Linked DNA regions of Pueribacillus theae. The main gene of each other region encodes a partner of the protein of the gene in region 2 in a complex. Links are inferred from orthologs where the notes say so. Each region holds a gene or a part of one and is shown on either strand. Other genes may lie near its edges.

Evidence for each region.
Region 1: the proteins of ftsZ (region 2) and mciZ are in contact, whole or in part, in a crystal structure (PDB 4U39), measured with the Bacillus subtilis proteins. The link is inferred for Pueribacillus theae from one-to-one orthologs.

Annotation. Positions count from the first base shown.
Region 1 is NZ_QCZG01000002.1:48,135-51,265, reverse strand. The notes cover bases 138-2,936. They hold mciZ (Z-ring formation inhibitor MciZ), read right to left. Parts: upstream 1,705-2,936; coding sequence 1,570-1,704; downstream 138-1,569. Other genes in these bases: DCC39_RS01605 (endonuclease Q family protein), read left to right, coding at 2,340-2,936; DCC39_RS19240 (NUDIX domain-containing protein), read left to right, coding at 1,800-2,339; DCC39_RS01615 (aldo/keto reductase), read right to left, coding at 627-1,529; DCC39_RS01620 (acetyl-CoA C-acetyltransferase), read left to right, coding at 138-483. Outside these bases: more of DCC39_RS01620, read left to right, coding at 1-137; more of DCC39_RS01605, read left to right, coding at 2,937-3,131. UniProt on the Bacillus subtilis protein: Blocks Z-ring formation in the mother cell during sporulation by inhibiting the polymerization of FtsZ. Binds to the minus end of FtsZ and functions as a filament-capping protein. At high concentrations, is capable of both capping and sequestration of FtsZ.
Region 2 is NZ_QCZG01000001.1:101,235-104,521, reverse strand. What follows is about bases 203-3,157. They hold ftsZ (cell division protein FtsZ), read right to left. Parts: upstream 2,273-3,157; coding sequence 1,133-2,272; downstream 203-1,132. Other genes in these bases: ftsA (cell division protein FtsA), read right to left, coding at 2,315-3,157; spoIIGA (sigma-E processing peptidase SpoIIGA), read right to left, coding at 203-873. Outside these bases: more of spoIIGA, read right to left, coding at 1-202; more of ftsA, read right to left, coding at 3,158-3,287. UniProt on the Bacillus subtilis protein: Essential cell division protein that forms a contractile ring structure (Z ring) at the future cell division site. The regulation of the ring assembly controls the timing and the location of cell division.

The DNA.
Region 1 (3,131 bases), on a different replicon or contig from region 2:
CCGGCTTTCCTTAAGGACGGCTCTGTAACCGCTGGAAACGCTTCAGGAATTAATGATGGGGCAGCTTCAGTAGTATTGGCAAGTGGAGAACAAATTGGCGACAGAAAGCCGCTTGCGAAAATTGTTTCTTGGGGCATCGCAGGTGTTGACCCTACAATTATGGGAATTGGCCCAGCTCCGGCTTCGCGTATGGCTCTTGAACGCGCAGGGCTTACCTTGAGCGATATTGACTTCGTTGAAGTGAATGAGGCATTTGCGGCACAATATATTGCTGTCGAAAAAGAACTGGGCCTTGATCGAAGCAAAACAAATGTCAACGGAGGAGCAATTGCGCTCGGACATCCGGTTGGCGCAAGTGGTGCGAGAGTCCTCCTAACAGTGGCTTATGAATTAAGAAGACAAGGAAAGCGCTATGGCCTTGCAAGCCTTTGCATCGGCGGAGGTCAAGGGATTGCAATGATTATTGAGAATGTGAATCTTTAATTCAATGGTAAAAAGCTAAGGGAAAGTCCCCTTAGCTTTTTTAAAAGATAAGAAAGTATAAATTTGCTCTTTCGCAAATTTATACCAATCCGGCTTCTGACCCCTGACTTCCTAAGAAAGACGCGTCAGCGTTTTTCTTATGGTTAGATCCGATGTTTTTCAAATTTCTCCTCTTTCGTCCATTCACGCAATAATTGCAATTCCTGTGGGGAAAGGGGGGTTGATGAGGCTGCTTCTATATTCGTTTTTAGCTGTGAAAGTTTGCTCGCTCCAGGGATAACTGTGGCTACAGTAGGACTTGCTAACGGAAAGCGGAGTGCGACTTCTGTGATTGAACGGTTTTCGAGTGTGCCTAGCTTTTTAATAAGATTCTGGGTTTCAGATCCATCGTTTAGAAAGCCGTCACTCGGGATTTTTTTTGCAGCATGTCCAGTTAACGCTCCTTTTGCGAGCGGGCCTCTTCCAATGACACTTACATTGTTTTCCTGTAAAAGAGGAAATAGTTCTTCGCATCTTCTATCTAACAAGCTATAAGGCATCATGACGCTTTCAATATTCGATAATGATATGTATTTTTTTATCACATTCGGCCGAATGGAGGAGATGCCGTAATATCTGATCAATCCTTCTTCTTTTAATTCCTCAAATGCTTCGATTGTTTCTTCAATCGGATCTTCGATTGTTCCGCCGTGCAGCTGATACAGGTCAATATAGTCAGTCTTTAATCGCATTAAACTTTTTTTCACCGCTTTTTTAATATAGTCCTTCGACGGATCCCACTTCCATCCATCTTTTCCTTCTTCCCAACGGTTGCCAACTTTTGTCGCTAAAATGACTTTATCCCGTTGCCCTTTAACCGCTTCACCGATCCATTCTTCATTTTTCCCGAATAAATACAAGTCAGCAGTATCAATAAAATTTACACCTTGTTCCATAGCATAATGAATCATCTCAATTGCATTATCTTTTGTTTGAAATGACATCGCGCCTAGCCCGATTTCGCTGACAAACAATTCGGATGAGCCCAATTGTCTTTTGTTAAACATGTAATGATTACCCCCTTCCTTCTTAACTATAACAAAAAGGTTACTTTGGCTTCGACTGGGACGTAATCCATTCTTCAACGGTTTGGAATTGTTTCATATATTTTTTTAATACATATTTTATTTGCCACGCTTTTCCGACTAACGTTACCCCATTTGTTTTGATATAAACTTTCACGCACATAACCTCCAAGATTTAATGTTAACGTTACGTTTTCCAGCTATGTTAAACTTTATGTAAAACGTATAGGAATAGTACAAGGAGTGGGAGTTTTGGATCATCTATATGAAAAAACGGTTAGCTCGGAAAAGATATACAAAGGTCGAATCATTGATGTTTCCGTAGAAAAAGTGGCGCTTCCTAATGGCGCGGAAGGGATGCGGGAAATTGTCCGGCATCCGGGAGCAGTTGCTGTCATTGCAAAAACTAAGGAAGGAAAGTATGTATTCGTAAGGCAATTTCGTAAAGCGTTAAACCGCACAATTGTTGAGATTCCTGCTGGAAAATTAGAAAAAAATGAAATTCCTGCAGACACCGCGAAACGGGAATTGTATGAAGAAACAGGCTATCAATGCGATGAACTGGAGCATCTCATCTCCTTTTACACTTCACCCGGCTTTGCCGATGAGCTTATCCACATTTATTTGGCTTCTGAACTGACGCTCGGCGACCAGCATACGGACGAAGACGAATTTCTCGACGTACTTGAGCTAACAATAGAAGAAGCACAGCAAATGGTTTTGACCCAAGAAATCTATGATGCGAAAACCGCATATGCTGTTTTATATTTACAAAAAATGAGTGATAAATAGATGAATCATTATTTTGCTGATTTGCACATCCATATCGGCCGGACTTCTACTGGAAGGCCGGTAAAAATTACAGGTGCCAAGTCATTGACACTCGAAAACATCATCCATGCATCCGCTAACATGAAAGGAATGGATATTGTAGGAATCATTGACTGCCATGTGCCTGAGGTGATTGACGAGCTTGAATGCCTGATTCAGAAAAATGTATGCGCTGAACATCCGGAAGGCGGCATCAATTTTGGTAAAGTCACCTTATTTTTAGGATCTGAAATTGAAATTTATGATGATAATTGCAAAGGGCCTATTCATGTTCTAGTCTTTTTACCCACTATCGAAAAAATGAAACGTTTTAGCACCTGGCTCACGACTCGAATGACAAATCTAAATTTAAGTTCACAGCGTTTATATGAAAAAGGGAAAAAGCTTCAAGAAGTTATTCGCCAGTTGGATGGCCTTTTTATACCTGCCCATGTGTTTACGCCTTTCAAAAGCCTTTATGGAAAAGGGATTGTAAAGACGCTTCGGGAAGTATTTGACCCCGGCAAAATCGATGCAGTTGAATTAGGTTTAAGTTCAAATACAGAGATGGCCGACCAAATCAAAGAACTTCACCGTTATCCATTTCTTACAAACTCCGATGCCCATTCTTTGCAAAAAATTGCGAGGGAATATCAAAAAATTTTTATGAAACAACCAACATTCGAAGAATTTAAACGTGCATTGCAAATGGAGGATGGAAGGGGAATTGAATGCAATTACGGTTTGGATCCTAAATTGGGGAAATATTATCGG
Region 2 (3,287 bases):
CATTTTCGGGTGTAAAATACAATCGTAATCGCCTTCGCTTGATAATCGCTGATTTGTTAATCCAACTAAAAGTTGTTTTACAGTGTAGGTTTTATTTTTATAAAAAATCCGAATAAAATCAGGCCGTATCGCCAACATAAATTGTTCTTCTTGTCCAACCGAACGATAGGGAACAAATCTCATTCGGGCTGACCACGGATGACTGCTGTCTTCAAACGGATCCCCTGACAATAAACGCTCTGGATCGAACGGTAAATTTACATGCGATTGCTCCATTACCATAACAGGCACTTTTGTCAGTGGATCTGTTAGATGATTCCCGCTGTCAATAAGCCCTTTCAAGCGAAAAATTTCATCTTCAATATGCACTTCTACATCCGCAATTTGGTCATATGTCATTGTGCGGTATTCAATATTTGTGAATCGATTGCGGGAAAAAATCCAAAGAAGCGGAAAACCGATAATGACAAACAGCCAGCTAATTGGATCTCCAAAACTGCTAACGTTCATTTCCGCTATTGCGTTTAGCAGTTGGGAGTCTGTTTGAAGGAAAAAACGTACTGCAATTAACCCCCCGCCAATCATAAAAGCAACAAAATAAAACATCGCCACATTTTGGAAAAAATAAGAAAAGCGTTTAAATTGAAAAGCGATAAACACGATAAACATTGAAAAAACAAATTTAACTGCAGGATGATAGAAAAATTGAGCGCAGGGCGTAAAAATAATCAGAACATATAGCGATGCAATGGCAGAACTAATAAGGATCCGTTTTTTCTTTATGTCTCTCTTAAGCAAAATACCCGTCAATGTTAATAAAAGATAATCCGTACAAAAATTCAAAAACCAAATGACATCCAAATAAACAGCCATTTGAAATTCATTCCAATCATATTCTTTGTGTACTAGTATATAAAGATTCTATTGCTAAGTCTGTCAATTTATGACGAGAACCTCCAAGTTATTTTGATCAAAACACACTAATTTTGTCACGTAAAAATAAAGCTTATTTCTGTGCAAAGCAACGACTCATGATCAAAAAAAAAACACAACAAATGAATGTCGTGTCTTGTGAAAATCTATTTCATTTAAAATCGCTTTGTAAGGAACGCCTATTGATTGAATATCCCGCCTATCTTCTTCTCCGATTTCTATTTCTTAAAAATGTTGGGATATCAAGCGTTTCGCCTGTTTCTTGATAGTTGCTTCCGAACCTTCTATCTTCAGTTTGTTCTTTCTCTTCTTTTGGGGATTGCTGAGCAGCTGGTGATTTCGGTTGAAGCTTAGGGCGGCTATCCGGTTGTTTTTGTCTCATATCTTTCTCATCAAACCCTGTAGCTATAACAGTTACAAGGATTTCTTCTTTAAGGTTTTCATTTATAACAGAACCAAAAATCATATTGACATCTTGATCCGAAGCTGAAGAGACAATATCAGCCGCTTCGTTGACTTCATATAGACTGAGGTTAGAGCCGCCGCTAATGTTCATTAATACACCTTTTGCCCCATCAATGGATGTTTCAAGAAGCGGGCTTGAGATAGCCTTCTTAGCGGCATCTGCAGCACGGTTCTCACCTGTTGCAATACCAATTCCCATTAATGCTGTACCCTTTTCCGTCATAATCGTCTTCACGTCGGCAAAGTCTAGATTAATTAATCCGGGAACCGCAATTAAATCTGAAATGCCTTGGACACCTTGGCGAAGAACATTGTCGGCTTCGCGGAATGCCTCAAGCATCGGTGTGTTTTTGTCAACAATTTCCAACAGCCTGTCATTCGGGATAACGATAAGCGTATCTACTTTTTCTTTAAACACGCTAATGCCGTTAACCGCTTGATTTAAACGTTTTCTTCCTTCAAATGTAAAAGGCTTTGTTACGACTCCGACTGTTAACGCCCCAATTTCCTTTGCAATCTCTGCAATGACCGGTGCGGCACCAGTTCCTGTACCGCCTCCCATACCAGCGGTAACAAATACCATATCCGCGCCGTTTAGCGCTTCTGCAATTTGCTCTTTACTTTCTTCTGCAGCCTTTTTTCCGATCTCGGGATTGGCGCCTGCACCAAGTCCTCTTGTTAATTTTGTTCCAATTTGAAGCTTTGTTTCCGCCAACGATAGATTTAAAGCTTGGGCGTCGGTATTAACAGCAATGAAATCTACGCCTTGGACACCATGTTCAATCATACGGTTTACTGCATTGCTTCCCCCGCCGCCGACGCCAATTACTTTAATTCTTGCTAATTGATGAACATCCATATCGAATTCTAACATGTTAGATCCTCCTAAGTTTTGAAAATCATACAAGGCCAATGCTTAGTCAAAAAAAGAGCCAAACCAGCTTTTTACTTTCGTTCCTATGCCGGGAACATGTTCTTCCCGCTTTTTCTTCTGTTCAGCTGGTTTCTTTTTTGTTTTCACACTATTTTCACTGCTTATTGCTGCGGCCACTTCTCTTCCTTGGACTTTTATATTTCGGTAAGTAAACTGGATTAAACCAACGCCAGTTGTATATTGCGGTTCTCTAACGCCAAGATAGTCAGGAGAAGCAAGCCTAACATTGTTTTGGAGAATATGGTGGGATAATTCAAGGATTCCCGGCAATGCAGCAACTCCACCTGTTAAAACATATCCGCCGGGAAGGTTTGTATACCCCATCCGTGCTATTTCCTCATCGGCCAATTCCATGATCTCAGAAGCCCTTGCTTCAATGATATGAGAAATTTCAAATTGGTTAAATTCCTCTTCAACCGAGCTGCCAATTCTAGTAACCTTAAAGACTTCTTCTTCAGATGACAGATCAATAAAAGCATGGCCGTGTTTTAATTTGATTCTTTCAGCTTCTTCCATATTAATTCGAAGCCCGACGGAAATATCTTTCGTAATATGTTCCCCGCCTATTGGAATGACATTTGTTTTTTGTAAACTTCCATCTTCAAAAACAGAGATTGTCGTACAACCTCCTCCAATATCAATCAATGCCACTCCCAAATCTTTCTCGTCTTTTGAAAGGGCTATTGATCCTGCGGCAATTGGTTGTAAACAAATATCGGCAATGATTAATCCAGCCCTTTCTACACACCTCAGCAAATTATGTAAAATGGTTTTCGAGCCGGTAATAAGTGTGCCTTCCATCTCAAGCCGAACGCCAATCATCCCTCTAGGATCATTAATCTCATCTAGTCCATCAACGATAAATTGTTTAGGGATCACATCGATAATTTCTCTTTCTGGAGGAATGGACACTACCTCTGCGGCATCAATGACGCGCATAACATCTTCGTTGCGA